DNA from 3 places in the Pseudarthrobacter sp. NPDC058362 genome. Region 1 is predicted to be linked to each of the others. Evidence: riboswitches for the same ligand, from Rfam matches in the RefSeq annotation. Region 1 holds a riboswitch; each other region holds the start of a gene.
The links. Region 1 has a riboswitch for cyclic di-AMP ahead of ACFWIX_RS10620 (LysM peptidoglycan-binding domain-containing protein). Riboswitches for the same ligand answer to the same signal wherever they lie in the genome.

Region 1 (5,557 bases):
GAGAAGCTGCCGGATTTCGGGCAGTCCACTCCCCTGGGCCGCGCCGGCCAGCCCGCCGAACTGGCACCCGCCTATGTCTTCCTGGCCTCACCGGAGTCCAGCTACGTGGTGGGCGAAACGCTCAATGTTAACGGCGGCAACCCCACCCCGTAGGACATACCCCGCCCGGGACCGCTATTTTCCACCGGTCCCGGGCGGTGCTGCGAGCAGCTCATCCGTCGCTGCGTCCGGCTCGCCGTCGAAAAATGTGGACAGGATAGTCTTGAAGACGGTCTCCCCGGGCGCTGCGCGAAGGAACAGCGTCATCGATGAGTGCAGCTTGCGCGCGTCGATCCCGCCCAGGATGTCCTCGGCGGAACGTCCACCATGGTCGCTGAGCTCCTGGGCGCAGTCCAGCAGCCGGGGCCCCAGTACCGGATGCGCCAGGTAGGCCCTCGCTTCGTCCAGCGACCCTATCGCGTACCGCTGCGACGTCGCGCTGTGGCCGAGCCCCGCAATCTGCGGAAACACGAACCACATCCAGTGGCTGCGTTTTTGGCCCACCTGCAGTTCGGCCAGTGCCTGCTGGAAAGTCCCGCCGCTGTCCTGGGCCGCCACGAAGCGGTCAAGGTTGTACGGGTCAGTCATGGTTCCCTCCGATCCGGGCCGCGGCCCGCAGCTGATGATCCGGGTCCGCCTGCCAGCGCGCCAGCACCGCGGCGGCCCGCTTCCGGTCCTGGCCCTCGAGTGCACCGAGTAAGGGATCCAGGACGTCGGTGATGAGCGGCTGCGCCAGCTCCGCAGTCATCGCGGACCTGAGGAACCCCTCGATGCGCGTCAGGTCCGTGTGCCGCAGCATCGAGATCCTGACCTGGAGCAGCACCACCGCGGCGAGCCTCCGCTCAAAGACGGGCCTGCTCCCGGGCTTCGGAACGCCCCAGAGCGCGGAAGCCAGGAACACGACCCCATGATGGTCCAGATCCGGGAACTTCCGCAGCGCATCCCTGACGGTTCCCCGCACTGCACCCACAGACGCCCCGTACGAGGCGAGGCTGCCACCCAGCCGCCCTTCGACCTCGTCCGCCCGGTACCAGGCGCCCTCGTTCTGCAGCGTCCGGTCGATAAACGCGGCCGCCTCCCGGACCGCCGTCACCTGCGCCCCGCCGCTGCATGCCGGATGCAGTAGGGCGTCCAGGGCCGCGCCTCAAGGCGGCCCTCCGCAATGGCCTCGCCGCACACGGCACAGACGCCGTAGGTGCCGTCCTCGATGCGGGCCAGCGCAGCCTCCACCTGGTCCAGGCCCGCGCTGCTTTGCCTAAGGAGCGCCGAAGCCTGGGACAGTTCAAAGGCGATGGTGGCGCCCTCGGGATCGTGTTCGTCATCCACGTTCGCGTTCTGTCGTGCCGAGTTCGCCGAGGCGATGTCCGCACGCAGGGCGGGCAGGAGCGCCACCTTGCGGGCGCGTTCTTCCTCCAGCATCAGCCTGAACCGCTCAAAACCGGGCATGCCCACAGCCTAGCCGCGGCCGCTGTAGACGTCAGTACCAGCCCACCGCCACCGAATGGCTCCATGCCCTGCAGGGCGATCCGTACCTGTCCCGGATGTAGCCCAGTCCCCATTCGATCTGGGTGCGGTAGTTGGTGAGCCAGTCGCTGCCCGCGCTTGAATACTTCCCGGGCGGGAGCGCCTGGGGAATCCCGTAAGCGCCGGAATACGGGTTGGTAGCCGTGGTCATCCAGTTCGATTCCTTCGTCCACAGCCGCGCCAGACAGAAGAACTGATCCTGCCCCCATCCAAACGACCCGAGCCTCCCGGACGCGTAGCTTTTCGCGGCGACCGGATCGTTCACGGCGCCGCCGGGAAGGGAGGGTACGACGACGGGCGGTGGCGGCGGAGCAACAGCCGGCGGCGGTGCGGGGGCAGGGGCGGCCGGGGCCGGGTCGGCGGCTGGCGGCGCCGGCTCCTCCGTCTCCGGTTCAGGCTGCATAGCGGACGCCGGTGGGCGGGGTGCCGGCCGGGCGGGGTCAGCCTTAGCGGCGTCCTCCGCAGCACGGCGGGCCTCTTCTTCGGCGGCGGCGCGCCTGGCAGCCTGGGCGGCCGCGTACGCGGCGAGTGCCGCCTGGCCCTGCCGGTAATCCTGCTCAACGGCCGCCGTCGTGCCTTTCAAGGAAGCGAGCTGGGCGGTCAGGGTAATGCTCCGCTTCTGTTCGGCGGCCACTTGCTCTTCCATGGCATCCCGGGCAGACCGTGCTTCCGCAAGCCGGGACTCCGCCTCGGCGGCGAGGCGGTCATGCTCGGTGCGGGCCCCCTTCTGCTGTCCTGCCAGGGCGGCCAGAACCTTTTCGGCGGCGCCGGCCCGGGAAACGAGGGCGGCGCTCCGGTCCCCCACGACCGAGACGACGTTGAGTCCGTGCAAACTGTCGGTTTCCAGCGCATCAAGGGCAAGGAAGAATTCCATGGTGGTGCCGCCGGTCTTGTACGACTGGACCGCGAGGGCGCCCAGTTCGTTCCTGCGTGCGGAAAGCTCGCCGGCCGCCCTGTCCACCTGCCTGTTCAGCGCGTCGAGCCTGGCCGCGGCGGCCGTGGCTGCCGCGTCCGCTGCAGCGAATTCCGCTGCCGCAGTTACGGCCGCGGCGCCGAGTTCTTCCGAGCGTGCCTGCAGGCCACCCAGGAGTCCGTGGATCCTGTCGACCTCCGCCGCCTTTGCGGACTCCGATTTCCGTGCGTGCTCAATGTCGCTCCACGATGGAAATCCGCCCGGCGGGTCCGTCGTTTCCGCCTGCGCGGGCAGCGCCGCGGCACCGCTGGCCACTGCAAGTGCCAGTAGCGCACCGCCGGCACGGGAGCGAACCGCAATAGTCAACCGGGACATAGTCCGGAATCCTACATCCTTCAAGAAGTGGTTGAGGGTTAAGGGCAGGCAAACGGAGGGTATCCGCGCGGCATTGTTACTTTGTGACGCGATTCACTATGCGGCGCGGGGTGTCGGGTGTCATGCGAGGTCAACGCGCATTAACCGACCAATCAAGACGATGGCGTAATCCGAGAGGAGGGCCTCGGATGTTATCCAAATGTGACATTCAGGTGGACGTCGGGTTACGGTCGAATGGTGTCCCTCCCCGATGGGACATTCCCACCAGCCTGCCGAGCCCTGCCGCTGGACCGGGATACCACCGTTTCCAACTGGCAGGGACGGGGGAACCAAGTTTCCACGGCCTCACCGAGGCCTAGGGGTTAAGTCGAAAGCCATTCCGCTGGCGCGGATGCTTCCGGCCGGGCATCTCCAGCCCGAACCCGACAGCTCACCCCGCAGGCATGGGAGAGGCGATTCACTGTGTCAAAAATTTCCACCACCGCCCGTCACCGTGCAACTCCGGCCGGCTCCATCACTGTCCAGGGCCTGGCCCGGACGTTCGGTCGTCCCGCACTGGCAGTAGCCGCGGCATCCGGCATTGCGCTCAGCGTCGGCGCTCCGGCCCATGCCGGCGTGAGCGGCCCGGATGCCACTGAAGCAGCGACGGTCCAGACATCCGCCGCACCCGCGGCCACCAACACGGCAGCTGCCGCCGCCACCGTCCACACCGTGGTCGCCGGCGACACCCTGGGCGCGATCTCCACCGCGTACGGCGTCACCCTGGCCGACGTCCTCGCGGTCAACGGGCTCTCCATCGACACGATCATCTACCCGGGCGACCAGATCGAGATCCCCGGCGCCGGAACCGCTGCAGCCGCGCCGGCTCCAGCCCCCGCCCCGGCGCCGGTCGAAACCACGGCGACTGCCCCCGCGAACACCGGAATGAACCTGTCCTACGCCTCCACCGCCCCGGCCGAAACCACCGGCACGGGCACCGGCGCAGCCATCCTGGCCTCCGCCTACAGCCAGATCGGCATCAGCCAGGACTGCACCGCCATGGTGGAGACCGCCCTGCGGTCGGTCGGCAAGAGCGTCGGCGACCTGGCACCCACCCAGTTCTTCCAGTACGGCACCGTGGTCTCCACCCCGGCTCCCGGCGACCTGGTCATCACCTCCGGCCACGTTGGCGTCTACGCCGGTGACGGCCAGGTTGTGAGTGGCGGCATCGACGGTTACAAGACCGACGTGCACTCCCTCAGCTGGCTCGGCGGCGCCTCCTTCGTCCGCGTGGCTTAAGCAGCACCATCCGTCCCAGGACGAAAAAGGGCGGTTTTCGGGAATCTTCCCGAAAACCGCCCTTGTCCTGTTTAAGCCTGCCGATCAGGTGCCGCAGAACGTCAGGTAATCGCCAAAACTTTCCGGAGCGCCTTCCTCGTACCGCTCCAGCCCCGGCCTCCCTTTGTAAGGCTCCGAAAGGACGGCGACGAGGCGCCGGAAGGGGGCAAGGTCACCTGCAGTGGCCGCAGCAAGGGCTTCCTCGACCAGGTGGTTGCGTGGGATGTAGACGGGATTGACGCCATCCATCAGGACGGCGTCCGGCCCCAGGGCCTGCCAGCGTTCCGCCCAGGCATCGAAAGCCGCAAGGTCGAGGACCATCCCGCGTGCCGCACGCGTATTCCCGCGGGCCGCGTCGCCAAGGCTGCGGAAGAACCGGGTGTAGTCCACCGGGCCGTCCTTGAGCAGGGCGATGACGCCGTCCGCCAGGCGGGACACCTCTTCCGCCTCCGGGCTTCCTTCCGGATGTCCGCGCAGACCGAGCTTTGCTGACATTCCGGCCGTCCAGGCATCGCTGTAGCGGCGGCGGAACTCCCCCAGCACTGCCACGGCCGGTTCCACGGCCCTTTCCTGGTCCTCATCGATCAGGGGAAGCAGCGATTCGGCTAACCGGGCCAGGTTCCACTCCGCCACCACGGGCTGGTTGGCGTAGGCGTACCTTCCGCCGGTGTCGATCGAACTGTAGACGGCGGCCGGGTTGAACGTATCCATAAAAGCGCAGGGACCGTAGTCGATGGTCTCTCCTGAGATGGTCATGTTGTCCGTGTTCATGACGCCATGGACAAATCCCACCAGCATCCATTGCGCCACCAGCGACGCCTGGGCTTCGACCACCGACCTGAACAGGGCCAGGTAGGGATTGCCCGCCTTCCCGGCCGCCGGGTAGTGGCGTGCGATGGCGTGGTCGGCGAGCCTGCGGAGCAGATCGATGTTATCGGTAGCCCGCGCGTACTGGAACGTGCCCACGCGCAGGTGGCTGGCGGCGACCCGCACCAGTACCGCCCCCGGCAGCATGGTCTCGCGGCGCACGGGACGGCCGGTAGCCACCACGGCAAGGGACCGGGTGGTCGGGATCCCGAGCGCGTGCATCGCCTCACTGACGAGGTACTCGCGGAGCATAGGCCCGACGACGGCGCGGCCGTCCCCGGCGCGGGCGAAGGGCGTGCGGCCTGAACCTTTGAGGTGGACATCGCGCAGCCCACCGGGCGTCCCGCCGTGCAGGGGAAGCTCGCCCAGGAGCAGGGCCCGGCCATCCCCGAGCAGCGGCGAATAGCCGCCGAACTGATGGCCGGCGTAGGCCATTGCTACCGGGGCAGCGTCCTGCGGGACCTCGTTGCCGACAAGGAATTTAGTGCCGCCCGGGCTGCGCAGGAAGGCCGGCTCTAGTCC
Region 2 (5,557 bases), on a different contig from region 1:
TCGTGGAACTGTACATTTCCTACCTGCGCAAGAAGATCGATGCCGCCCGCCCGCCCATGATCCACACCGTCCGGGGTGCCGGGTACGTCATCAGGCCGGCGGACTAGATGACATGCTCGCCGCACACCCCCGACCCACGGAGTTGGCGGAAGCCCGCCACCTGGCACCTCCGCACGCGGCTGACCGCCTTGGCCATGGGCCTGCTCATCGCGATCTGCGGGGCAGTGGGCGTGATCAGCTACGCCTCGATGGACACCTTCCTGACCCACCAGCTTGACGGCCAGCTGACCCAGGCGGCGGATCGGGCCAACGATCCGGGCCGGCCGCACATGGACGGAGCCATCGGGCGGGACCCGCTGGATGCCCGGGGACAGAGCGTGGGCACGTTGAACGCGCGCATCGTGGACGGCCAGGTCAACAGTGCTGGCTTCCTGGCACCGGACACCACACGATCACCCCTCTCGGCGGCGGACAAGGAGGCACTCCTTGCGCTGACGGCGGGCTCCGCACCGGTGGACCGGAAGCTGTCCAACGGCAACTACCGTCTGGTCGCGGCCCAGACCTCCTTCGGCGACGTTCTGGTGACCGGCCTGCCGCTCAATGCCAAGGAAAGCACACTGGCCTCCCTGGTGTGGACCTTCCTCCTGGTATCGCTCGGGGGGCTGGTGCTGGTCGGCTTCGCCGGCACCGTTCTGATTCGCCGCACCATGAGGCCGCTGGAGCAGCTCTCCGCGGTGGCCACCAAGGTTTCGCGCCTTCCGCTGGACGCCGGCGAGGTCGCCCTGGCGGTGCGGGTGCCGCCGTCGAACGCCAATCCCGGAACTGAAGTGGGCAGCGTAGGCCACGCGCTGAACCTCATGCTGGACAACGTGGCCAACGCGCTGCAGGCGCGGCAGCGGAGCGAAACGAAAGTACGGCAGTTCGTGGCGGACGCCTCGCACGAACTGCGCACTCCCCTCACCGCGGTCCGCGGGTACACCGAGCTGCTCCGCCTGACCGAGCATTTCACCCCGGACGGAGAACGGTCGCTGGCCCGCGTGCAAAGCCAGTCCGAGCGCATGACCGCCCTCGTGGAGGACCTGCTGCTGCTTGCCCGGCTGGATGAGGGGCAGCCGCTGAAGCTGGCGGACGTGGACCTGACCCAGCTGGTGGTCGAGGGCGTCAGCGACGAAAAGGTGATGGCGCCGGGGCACAACTGGCGGCTGGAACTGCCCGGGGAGCCGGTGGTGGTAAACGGCGACGCCGCGCAGCTCCGACAGGTCCTGATGAACCTGCTCTCCAATGCACGCAAGCACACACCGGCCGGCACCACAGTGGTGGCGGGCGCCCGGCTGGCATCCGCGGACACGGCGGAGATCACGGTAACGGACGACGGCGGCGGCATTCCACAGGAGTTCGTGGACCAGGCCTTCGCCAGGTTCGCCCGCGCAGACGCGGCGCGCAAGGGCGTCGGCGACCAGCCCGGTGCGGCCGGAACCGAGGGGACCAGCGGTCTTGGCCTGTCGATAGTGCAGTCCATTGTGGAAGCTCATGGCGGGACCGTCAGCGTTGAGTCACGCGCCGGCTGGACGAGGTTCGCGGTAAAGCTGCCCACTACGCCCCGATGAGGTGGTTAGACAATGGCGACGCGCCGCCGTCGTGATCCCTGTTACCAAAATGTGACTTTGCCGTAGATCTCCTGTACCGTCGAGTGAGTGCGCTTCCGTTCGTGGCGCATGTCCGGATGACGCCGAGCTCTGCCGCTTCCCGGACTCCGATAGACCGATGGCAGAGGCGGGGGACCCACCGTCCCGGGCGATTTCAGGCCCTTGGGGTTAAGCCAGCACGTGAATGTTCCGTGCGGCCGGATGCCCTCATCCGAACCCGACAGCTAACTCCGCAGGTGTGAGAGGCGATCCATCATGTCTGAATTCCAGGTAGCACCGCGCCCAAAATCCGGCGCATCCAGCCGCGCGGACGCGCGCGCCGCCAAGCGCTCCCGGCGCGGCACCTTCCCTGCACTGGGTAAGAGGGCTGCCGTGCTGGCCGCGTCCTGCGCACTGCTGGTGGGCGTTGGTGCAGCAGGCCAGGCCACCGAGTCCATGACGCGCACTTCGTCCACCGAGGCCACCGCCACGCAGCTCTCCCCCAATGAGCAGCAAGCGCAGCTGGGGCTCGAGAAGAGCGAACTGCAGGCCGCCGCGGCGGAAACGGCTGCTGAACAGGCTGCCGCTGCCAAGACTGCAGCAGAGAAAGCCGCCGCCGCGAAGACTGCTGCAGAGAAAGCCGCCGCCGCCAAGGCCGCTGCTGCGAAGGCTGCCGCTGAGAAAGCCGCGGCCGAGAAGGCCGCTGCGGCAAAGGCCAAGGCCGCGAAGCCGGCTGCCGTGAATGACCCCGCAGGCGCGCAGGCTTACGCCGCAAGCCAGCTGGCGAGCTACGGCTGGGCGCCGGACCAGATGCAGTGCCTGAAGACGCTGTGGACCAAGGAATCCGATTGGAAGACCACGGCGACCAACCCCAGCAGCGGCGCGTACGGAATCGTCCAGTCGCTGCCTGCCGAGAAGATGGCAAGCGCCGGAGCCGACTACGTCACCAACTACCGCACTCAGATCAACTGGGGCCTGGACTACATCCAGGAGCGCTACCAGTCACCGTGTGGCGCGCTGAACTTCCACTACGCCAACAACTGGTACTAAACCCGGCCAGCTACTGAACCAGGCTAACCTGCGATGCCGTACAGGCGGTCGCCGGCGTCGCCCAAGCCGGGAACGATGTAGGACTTCTCGTTGAGCTTCTCGTCGATGGAGGCCAGCACGATAGTCACGTTGGCGCCGGAAAGCTCCTCCTCCAGCTTGGCCAGGCCCTCCGGGGCGGCCAGCAGGCAGATGCAGGTGACGTCCGAGGCGCCTCGCTTGAACAGGAACTTGATCGCCTCGCGGAGGGTTCCGCCGGTGGCCAGCATCGGGTCCAGCACGAAGATCTGGCGGTCCGTCAGGTCCTCCGGCAGGCGTTCCGCGTAGGTAATGATGTCCAGGGTTTCCTCGTCACGGGCCATGCCCAGGAAGCCCACCTCTGCCGTGGGGACCAGTTTGGTCATACCCTCGAGCATGCCGAGGCCGGCGCGAAGGATCGGAACCACCAGGGGCGTGGGCTTGGTGAATGCGGTGCCCACGGTGGTGCTGACGGGGGTCTCAATGGTGACCTCTTCGGTGCGGACCTCGCGGGTGGCCTCGTATGCCAGCAGCGTGACCAGCTCTTCCGTCAACTGCCGGAAGACCGGCGAGGGGGTGTTCTTGTCCCTCAGGACGGTGAGCTTGTGGGCGACCAAAGGGTGGTCAACAACGAGAGTGCGCATGGGTCAAAACTATCACCCGGCGTGATGGTCTCCCGGGCCGCGGCCGGCAGCAGGCTCGCTGTGGTCCCCGTGGCGGTCCCGGCCGTGGTCGTGGATTTTCTCTGCCACGACATCCCGCACCACGGGGTGGTCGAACGTGGGAGCGGGACCGACGTGTTCCTTGCGCCTGGTCAGGTGAAACAGCCTGTGGGCCAGGATCACCAGGCCCACCCATGCACCACCCAGCAGCCATCCAGCGGTGACGTCTGTGAGCCAGTGATGGCCTAGGAACACCCTGCTCAGACCCATGGCGATGATGAAGATCACGCCCGCGGTGATGGCCGTGACGCGCACCCAGAGTTGATGGAACTGCAGGCACAGGACGTAGAGCAGCACGCCAATGACCACCGTGGTGTTAAGCGTGTGGCCGCTTGGGAATGACGGCGAGTGCTCAAACGGCGGGACGGCTTCCGAGTGGTCCGGCCGGGTCCGCCCAACCAGCCGCTTGCCGACGGTGGTGGCGTAGATGGAGACGGCGGCAGCACCGCCCACCAGGATGATTGGCCGCCACGTCCTGCTGAGGAAGGTCAGCCATGCGGTGAGAATGCTGGCCAGGATGGGCATCCCGACGCCACCGCCGATATTGGTGAAGCCGGTGACGACGGCGTCCAGCTCCGGGTTCCGGAGGGTCTGTGAGTACTCCAGCGCCGGAATGTCGAGGTTGGTGAGACCTTCGTCGTCCACCACGTTCGAATAGACCTCTGCTCCCAGGAGCGCGAGTGCCACCACCAGGCTGCCGCCGATGAGCATTGTCAGCCAGAGGGCGGCATAAGGTTTTATCCATTTGTCCATGCGGTCTTTGACAGTGCTCACTGTGCCTCCCGGCGGATGGTCGTCACGGGCTCTGGGTATCCTTCGAAACTATCATTGAGCCATGGTCTCCGCAGGAAAATCACACCACGAATGGATGGGCCTCGCCCTGGCGGAGGCCCGCCGCGCCCTTGCCACGGCCGACGTGCCGATCGGCGCCGTGGTCATAGGTCCCGACGGCGGCGTGCTCGGTTCCGGCCGCAACCAGCGGGAAGAACTGGGCGACCCCACCGCACATGCAGAGGTGGTGGCGATCCGCGAGGCCGCGGCCCGCCTCCGGGAACGCGCTCGACTGAGCGGCGGCGCAGACGACGGCTGGCGGCTGGCCGACTGCACGCTGGTGGTCACCCTGGAGCCCTGTGCCATGTGTGCGGGCGCCATCGTGTTGTCGCGGATCCCGCGGGTGGTGTTCGGCGCGTGGGACGAGAAGGCCGGGGCGGCAGGTTCGGTGTTCGACGTCCTCCGCGAGCGCCGTCTCAATCATTGGGTGGAGGTCTACCCGGGCGTCCGCGAGGCCGAATGCGCCGCGATTCTGCGGGAGTTCTTTGCGGCCCACCGGGTGTAGGGTCCCGGACCGGGCTGGTTTTCCGCCCCCGGAACTTGGGGTTCAGCCCCTCACCGCTTCGAGGACCGTGCGCGCCGTGTGCTGCCAGTCCGGCAAGCGCGTGCGGGCGTCGAACGCTGCCCCGCGCCACTCAGCCCGCAGCTTCGGGTCTTCCAGCCAGCGGCGTACGACGGCGGCCAGCTCGCCCGGACTTTCCGGCCCGCCCGGGGTGAGGGGAACCGCGGCGCCCGCAAGGACCGGATGTTCGGAGTCGCCGGGCCGCGGTATTCTGTGGCCGAGTGCTTCCACGGCACCGGTTCCGGCCCGCACCACCACCGGAATGCCTCGGGCCAAAGACTCCGTGACCGACATGCCAAAGGCTTCCTCCCGCGATACCAGAAGGCTCAGGCTGGCGCGTGACCACTCCTCCGCCAATGGTGCGCCGGTCAGTTCTCCCGTAAGCCTTATTCGGTCAGTCAGTCCCAGTCGTTCCACTGCGTCCCTGACCTGGCCGGCATAGCCAGCATCCGCCTGGTCCGAGCCTACTAACGCTGCCGTCCAGTCCAGGTCCTGCAGCTTGGCCAGCGCCTGCACCATCAGCAACTGGTCCTTGTTCGGCAGGAGTGCCGCAACCATGACAAGGTGGGGAGGATCCGACCCAGGGGCCAGCGGCGCCGGCTCCGTTCCGGGCAGGGCCACGCGGATGCTGTGGATGCCGTGCCTTTCCTGAAGAGTCCGGGCCGCTGTAGTGCTGGTGCAGATCAACCCGGCTGCCGCTTTCAATGCCCGCGCTTCGCTGTCCAGGGATGGGCTGCCGGGCGTCTCCGGAC
Region 3 (5,557 bases), on a different contig from region 1:
GTGGAGGCCGAAATACCAGCGGTGGTGTCCGCTGCCGTGGCTGGCAGGCCCATGGTCAGAATGAGGCCCGAAGCTGCTGCTACGACTGCGGCCTGGCGGCCCATGGTCCCCGCATTGGCACTAACGGCCTTGGACACGGAGCCCAATGGGTTGGTGCGCACCGTTTGCGCACGGTGGCGCGCAGAATTATGACGTGAAGACACGAAGGATAGCCTCTCCCAATGCCTGCGAGGTGAGCTGTCGGATTCGGATGGGAGTCACCCGGCCGCGCGCTTCCAAGGAAGCTTTTACGGCTTAACCCCAAGGCCTTCCCACAAACAGAAGGCCAAAATTGGTTCCCCCGCCCCTGCCAGACGATGAAATGCGAACGGACCTTGAGCGGTGGCAGAGTTAGGCAATCCACTCAAGAGCGTCAACTTCGGAAAAGTTGACGCGTGTACGACGGTACAGGAATTAATAACCAATGTCACATTAAGGTCACGGGACGTCAGCGTGTTGCGAGAGCAAACCCTCAGTTCGGGCTAAAGCCAGCCGGTGGGATCGACAACCTCGCCGTTGACCTGCACCTCGAAGTGGAGGTGGCAGCCGGTGGAGGCGCCGGTGGTTCCGCTGTAGGCGATGACGTCGCCACGGCCCACAGTCTGCCCCTCCTGGGCGTTGAAGCCGGAGAGGTGGTTGTAGGTCGTCTCAAGTCCGTTTCCGTGGTCAATGACGACGCGGTTGCCGCCGCCGAAGTCGTGCCAGCCCACGAAGGTCACGGTACCGGTGGCGGCCGCCAGCACAGAGGTGCCGCACTGGGCCGCGAAGTCTTCGCCGCGGTGGAAGTCGCCGTAGCCTCCGGTGATGGGGCTCACGCGGTAACCGAACGGGGAGACCATGGTCAGGCTGGCCAAGGGTGCCCCCAGGCTGCCGACAGAGGCGGCGCGGGAGACGGCGCCGGCAGACTGGGCGCTCAGGAGCTGTTTCAGCTTGCCGTCCGGGTCCGCCTTGGTCACCACGGCGGAGCGGCTGAAGTCGATGCGGGCTCCCGCTTCGGCGGAGATTTCCGGCTGCTGCGCAGGCTGGGCGGCAACGGCGGGCACTACGTCCGTGGTACTGGTAGCCATCACGGGGCTGGTGGACGGGACAGTCACGGTCAGGACGAGGCCGGTGGCCGCCAGGGCGATTCCGGCTTTCTGCCCGATACCGCTCGCCGATGCGAACTCCGTGATCTGCCGGAAGGGGCCGCGCCGGCGGCGGGCTTCACGGTGGGGATCGCGGGGGCGCTCCGCGGAGATGACTTCCACAACCCGGGGGGTCGGTGAGGGGCCCGCAGCGCGGCGCCGGCCCCTGGAGGTCTGCATGCTCAAAAGAAGGTTTCCTCTCTGGAAAGCCTGCGAAGTTAGCTGTCGGATTCGGGTCAGAGAGTTCAAAGACCCGGTCCGCCGTAAGCAAACTTCTGCACAGAGCTATCCCGGGAGGATTTGCTGGAGAGGCTTGCTGCTGACGGACTTCACCCCAAGGCAGCCCCCGCTGCCGGTTGTGGTTCCCCCGCCTCTGCCAGTAAATGACTCGTGCACCTGATCCGCTGGCAGAGCTCGGCTCCGGATCAGGTAACGCTTGTGTATCAACGCTCGGGTTTTAACTATAGGGGCTTAAGCCCGTCAGTAACAATTCCGTTATAACCGTGTGGGCCGGGCCACGGCGGGGTACTAAGCGAGTCGCGCAGTGGCACTAAACCACGGTGACGAAGACGTGCGCGGCCACCTCGGGCGGCAGTTCGAGTGCGCCCTCAATCCCCGGTACCCGTACCGAGATGTAGTCCCCCACCCGCTCCAGCGATACCTTGGCGCCGGGCCGGATTCCGCCCTCATCGAGCTGAAGGAGGAGTTCGGGCTCCACCTGGATGGGTTCGGCAAGCCGACTGACGACCACGGCGGAAGCGGGCTGGTAGCCCTTCATCGCTTCGAGCAGGCTCACGGCGCCGTCAGGGGCTACCGGGCCGCTGCCGGCGGCCGCCGGCTGGTCGCCGAGGGCGTCGAGTCCCGGAATAGGGTTGCCGTACGGGGACTCCGTGGGGTGGTTGAGCAGTTCATAGATCCGCCGCTCCACCCGCTCGCTCATGACGTGCTCCCAACGGCACGCTTCGTCGTGGACGTACGCCCAGTCCAGGCCGATGACGTCGGCCAGGAGCCGTTCGGCCAGCCGGTGCTTGCGCATGACTTCGGTGGCCCGCTTGCGGCCGGTCTCGGTGAGTTCAAGATGCCGGTCACCGGAGACCACCACAAGTCCGTCGCGTTCCATCCTGCCGATGGTCTGCGATACCGTGGGGCCCGAATGGCGCAGGCGCTCCGCGATCCGGGCACGGAGGGCTACGATGTTCTCTTCCTCAAGCTCCAGGATGGTGCGAAGGTACATCTCCGTAGTGTCGATCAGATCCGTCATCAAGCTCAGCTCCTCGAGCGCAGTACCTTGCGTTGTCCCACCGTAACGCCTTCAGCCGGGCGTAGTCCGGTGAAAAGCTTAGCCTATTTTGAATTTGTCCGAATAGTCGCCCGGGGGCTGCCGGCTGACTGTCTCACTTGCTGGACTATGACGCACGCGGTTCCTGCCGGAACTCCCGTTCAGGCAGAATAAGGAGGGCCTGAGCCACCGCAGCCGGCCGCAGGCCAATCACCCGCCCGGACCATGCGCGTCCATGCCGAAACTGGAGCACCTGTGAGCGACAACAGCATCACTATTCCCGCCGACCTCCTGCCCGCGGACGGACGGTTCGGCGCCGGTCCTTCCAAGGTCCGCCAGGAACAGATCGATGCATTGTCCGCGGCTTCGAAGTCCATCCTTGGCACCTCGCACCGGCAGGCCCCGGTGAAGAACCTCGTAGGCTCCGTCCGGGAAGGCCTCAGCAGCTTCTTCCGCGCACCGGAGGGCTATGAAGTGGTTCTCGGCGTCGGCGGTTCCACCGCGTTCTGGGACGTCGCCACGTTCGGCCTGGTGGAACAGAAGGCCCAGCACCTCTCCTTCGGCGAGTTCGGCTCCAAATTCGCGGCCGCCACCAACAAGGCTCCGTTCCTGGACGCCTCATCCATCATCAACTCCGAGCCCGGCACCCGCCCGGCGCCGCAGGCCGAAGCGGGCGTGGACGCGTACGCCTGGCCGCAGAACGAGACCTCCACCGGCGTCTCCGCACCGGTTAAGCGCGTCGCAGGCGCCGACGAAGGCGCCCTGGTCCTGGTGGACGCCACCTCCGCCGCCGGAGGCCTGGACGTGGACGTGACCGAAAGCGACGTCTACTACTTCGCCCCGCAGAAGAACTTCGCCTCCGACGGCGGCCTCTGGCTGGGTCTCTTCTCCCCCGCCGCCATCGAGCGCGCGGCCCGCGTGAAGGCAAGCGGCCGCTGGATCCCCGACTTCCTGGATCTGCAGACGGCCATCGACAACTCGCGCCTGAACCAGACCTACAACACCCCGTCGCTGTCCACGCTCGTGACGCTGGACTCGCAGGTGCAGTGGCTCAACGCCAACGGCGGCCTTGACTTCGCCGCCTCGCGCACCGCGGATTCAGCGGGACGGATCTACCGGTGGGCCGAGGCTTCGGACTTCGCCACGCCGTTCGTCGTCAACCCGGACGAGCGTTCCAACGTCATCGCCACCATCGACTTCGACGATTCGGTGGATGCCGCCCAGGTGGCGAAGATCCTGCGCGCCAACGGCGTCGTGGACACCGAGCCATACCGCAAGCTGGGCCGCAACCAGCTGCGCCTCGCCACGTTCGTGGCCATCGAGCCCGCGGACGTCACCGCGCTGCTGGCCAGCATCGACTATGTAGTGGAGCGCCTGCGCAGCTAGCAGCGCAGGCGTTTAAGTACGACGGCGGCGCCCGGGTTTATCCCGGGCGCCGCCTTTGTCGTGATGCCGGAAGGTTGTAGCCGCTACGGTGCAGCAGCCCCGCCCTCCGGTGCGTCGTCGTCGTCCGCGTCAGCTCCGGCGGCCGGCGCGGAAGGTTCCTCCGCCGCCTCCTGTGGCTGTGATTCCTGTGGCTCCTGCGCCTGCGCGTCCTCGGGGCGGACACGTTCAGCCCACGGCACCCACTCTGGGGCGAGGATGGAGTCCTCGGACGGCAGCAGGCCCAACTCGTTCACAGTCACCGCCTTGGAACGCGAATTCCGGGTGAGCACGGCGTACCACTGCCAGCCGGCGTATCCGGGGAGCTTCGACTCGAACAGGTGGGTGACCAGCCGGTCGCCCTCGCTCTTGGCGGCGAGGTGCTCGCCGATAGTGCGGGGGTCCGTAATGCCCTCGATGGCCGTCCTGGCAGTGTCCACGGCAGCGGCCAGGAAGGCGTCCGGCTTGCCGGTACGCCACACCGGGACGCCGGCGCGGCGCTTGGCAGCGGCCTTCGCCGGCGCCGCCTGGGGCTGTTCAGCTTCCGGGTTCATCTGGGCCTAGACGTCCAGCTCGTCGGCAACCTTACGCAGGGCGGCAGCGATGGCCTTGCCCTTGTTGCCTTCCGGGTACTTGCCCTTCGAGAGGGTGCCGGACAGGTTGTCCAGCACGGACACCAGGTCCTGGACCAGGGGTGCAAGGTCCCGTGCGCTGGGCCGCTTGGCCTTGGCGATGGACGGCGTCTTGTCCAGCACGCGCAGGCCGAGCGCCTGGGCGCCCTTCCGGCCGTCCGCGACGCCGAACTCCACGCGGGTGCCGGCCTTCAGCTCAGTAACGCCCTCAGGGAGCGACGATTTGGGCAGGAAGACTTCCTGGCCGTCTTCGCCGGCGAGGAAGCCGAAGCCCTTTTCCTTGTCATACCACTTGACCTTGCCGGTAGGCACGTAATCAACCTTCTTCGTTCTGCGTTCTCGGGACACGGCCGGCCGTCACCGCATCCGCAGCGTTGTGCGGGTTTAAGGTATGGCGGCTGCGGACCGTGTTGGTCTGTATCCTCCAAGGTTATCCTGCCCGGTGCCCTAATCCCGCTTTCCTCCGGCGCGGGCGAGGGCGTTCACGGCCGCCCCTTCCTCCGCTGTAGCGTTACCTGCATGACACCCTCGCGCTACCGGCGTCCGTTGATGATCCTGGCCGGCGTTATCGCCGTGCTGTCCCTTGCCGCCGTGGCCGCCGTCATGGCTTTTGCTTTCGCCGGCTCCGCTTCCCCTGCGTGGATCACGTATACGGCGTTGTATGGGCTGCCGGCCGCGTTCCTGGTGATGCTGTTCCTGGTTCTGGACAGCGTGGCCGCCCGCCGCCGGGCGGGAAAGCCCGGCCAGCGGTAACGTTGGACTGATGTCCCTTATTCGCGCGCTCAGCAAGGACCTTGCGGGCCGCAGCGACGATGCGCTGCGGGCCCTGTTCACCGCGCGGCCGGACCTCATCTCCCCAGCCGTCCCCGACTTCGCCGCCCTCGCCGCCCGCGCGAGTGCGCGTGTCAGCGTGCAGCGCGCCCTCGAGCGGCTCAGCCGGCCGCAGATGCAGGTGCTGGAAACGCTGCATCTGTGCACCAACACCGATACCGGGCACAGCGCGTGCGCCGCAGGGCTCCGTAAACTGATCGCCGGGTCCACGGTGGCCGTGGTGGAGCAGA

Region 2: another riboswitch for cyclic di-AMP. It lies ahead of ACFWIX_RS13775 (hypothetical protein); the one in region 1 lies ahead of ACFWIX_RS10620 (LysM peptidoglycan-binding domain-containing protein).
Region 3: another riboswitch for cyclic di-AMP. It lies ahead of ACFWIX_RS04810 (M23 family metallopeptidase); the one in region 1 lies ahead of ACFWIX_RS10620 (LysM peptidoglycan-binding domain-containing protein).

Annotation. Positions count from the first base shown of each region.
Region 1 is NZ_JBHXIW010000004.1:196,717-202,273, reverse strand. It holds gene ACFWIX_RS10645 (glucose 1-dehydrogenase) at 1-153, shown strand, start outside; gene ACFWIX_RS10640 (DUF1810 domain-containing protein) at 175-627, opposite strand; gene ACFWIX_RS10635 (DNA alkylation repair protein) at 620-1,132, opposite strand; gene ACFWIX_RS10630 (TraR/DksA family transcriptional regulator) at 1,129-1,485, opposite strand; gene ACFWIX_RS10625 (coiled-coil domain-containing protein) at 1,517-2,851, opposite strand; cyclic di-AMP (ydaO/yuaA leader) riboswitch at 3,141-3,310, shown strand; gene ACFWIX_RS10620 (LysM peptidoglycan-binding domain-containing protein) at 3,314-4,129, shown strand; gene ACFWIX_RS10615 (YdiU family protein) at 4,214-5,557, opposite strand, start outside.
Region 2 is NZ_JBHXIW010000007.1:94,550-100,106, reverse strand. It holds gene ACFWIX_RS13785 (response regulator transcription factor) at 1-107, shown strand, start outside; gene ACFWIX_RS13780 (sensor histidine kinase) at 108-1,607, shown strand; cyclic di-AMP (ydaO/yuaA leader) riboswitch at 1,718-1,896, shown strand; gene ACFWIX_RS13775 (hypothetical protein) at 1,902-2,675, shown strand; gene upp (uracil phosphoribosyltransferase) at 2,699-3,334, opposite strand; gene ACFWIX_RS13765 (phosphatase PAP2 family protein) at 3,347-4,165, opposite strand; gene ACFWIX_RS13760 (nucleoside deaminase) at 4,248-4,748, shown strand; gene ACFWIX_RS13755 (glycosyltransferase family 4 protein) at 4,791-5,557, opposite strand, start outside.
Region 3 is NZ_JBHXIW010000002.1:43,942-49,498, reverse strand. It holds gene ACFWIX_RS04815 (C40 family peptidase) at 1-137, opposite strand, end outside; cyclic di-AMP (ydaO/yuaA leader) riboswitch at 209-407, opposite strand; gene ACFWIX_RS04810 (M23 family metallopeptidase) at 522-1,343, opposite strand; cyclic di-AMP (ydaO/yuaA leader) riboswitch at 1,356-1,593, opposite strand; gene ACFWIX_RS04805 (metal-dependent transcriptional regulator) at 1,714-2,424, opposite strand; gene serC (phosphoserine transaminase) at 2,698-3,828, shown strand; gene ACFWIX_RS04795 (DUF3027 domain-containing protein) at 3,912-4,418, opposite strand; gene ACFWIX_RS04790 (cold-shock protein) at 4,425-4,808, opposite strand; gene ACFWIX_RS04785 (hypothetical protein) at 5,016-5,249, shown strand; gene ACFWIX_RS04780 (helicase-associated domain-containing protein) at 5,260-5,557, shown strand, end outside.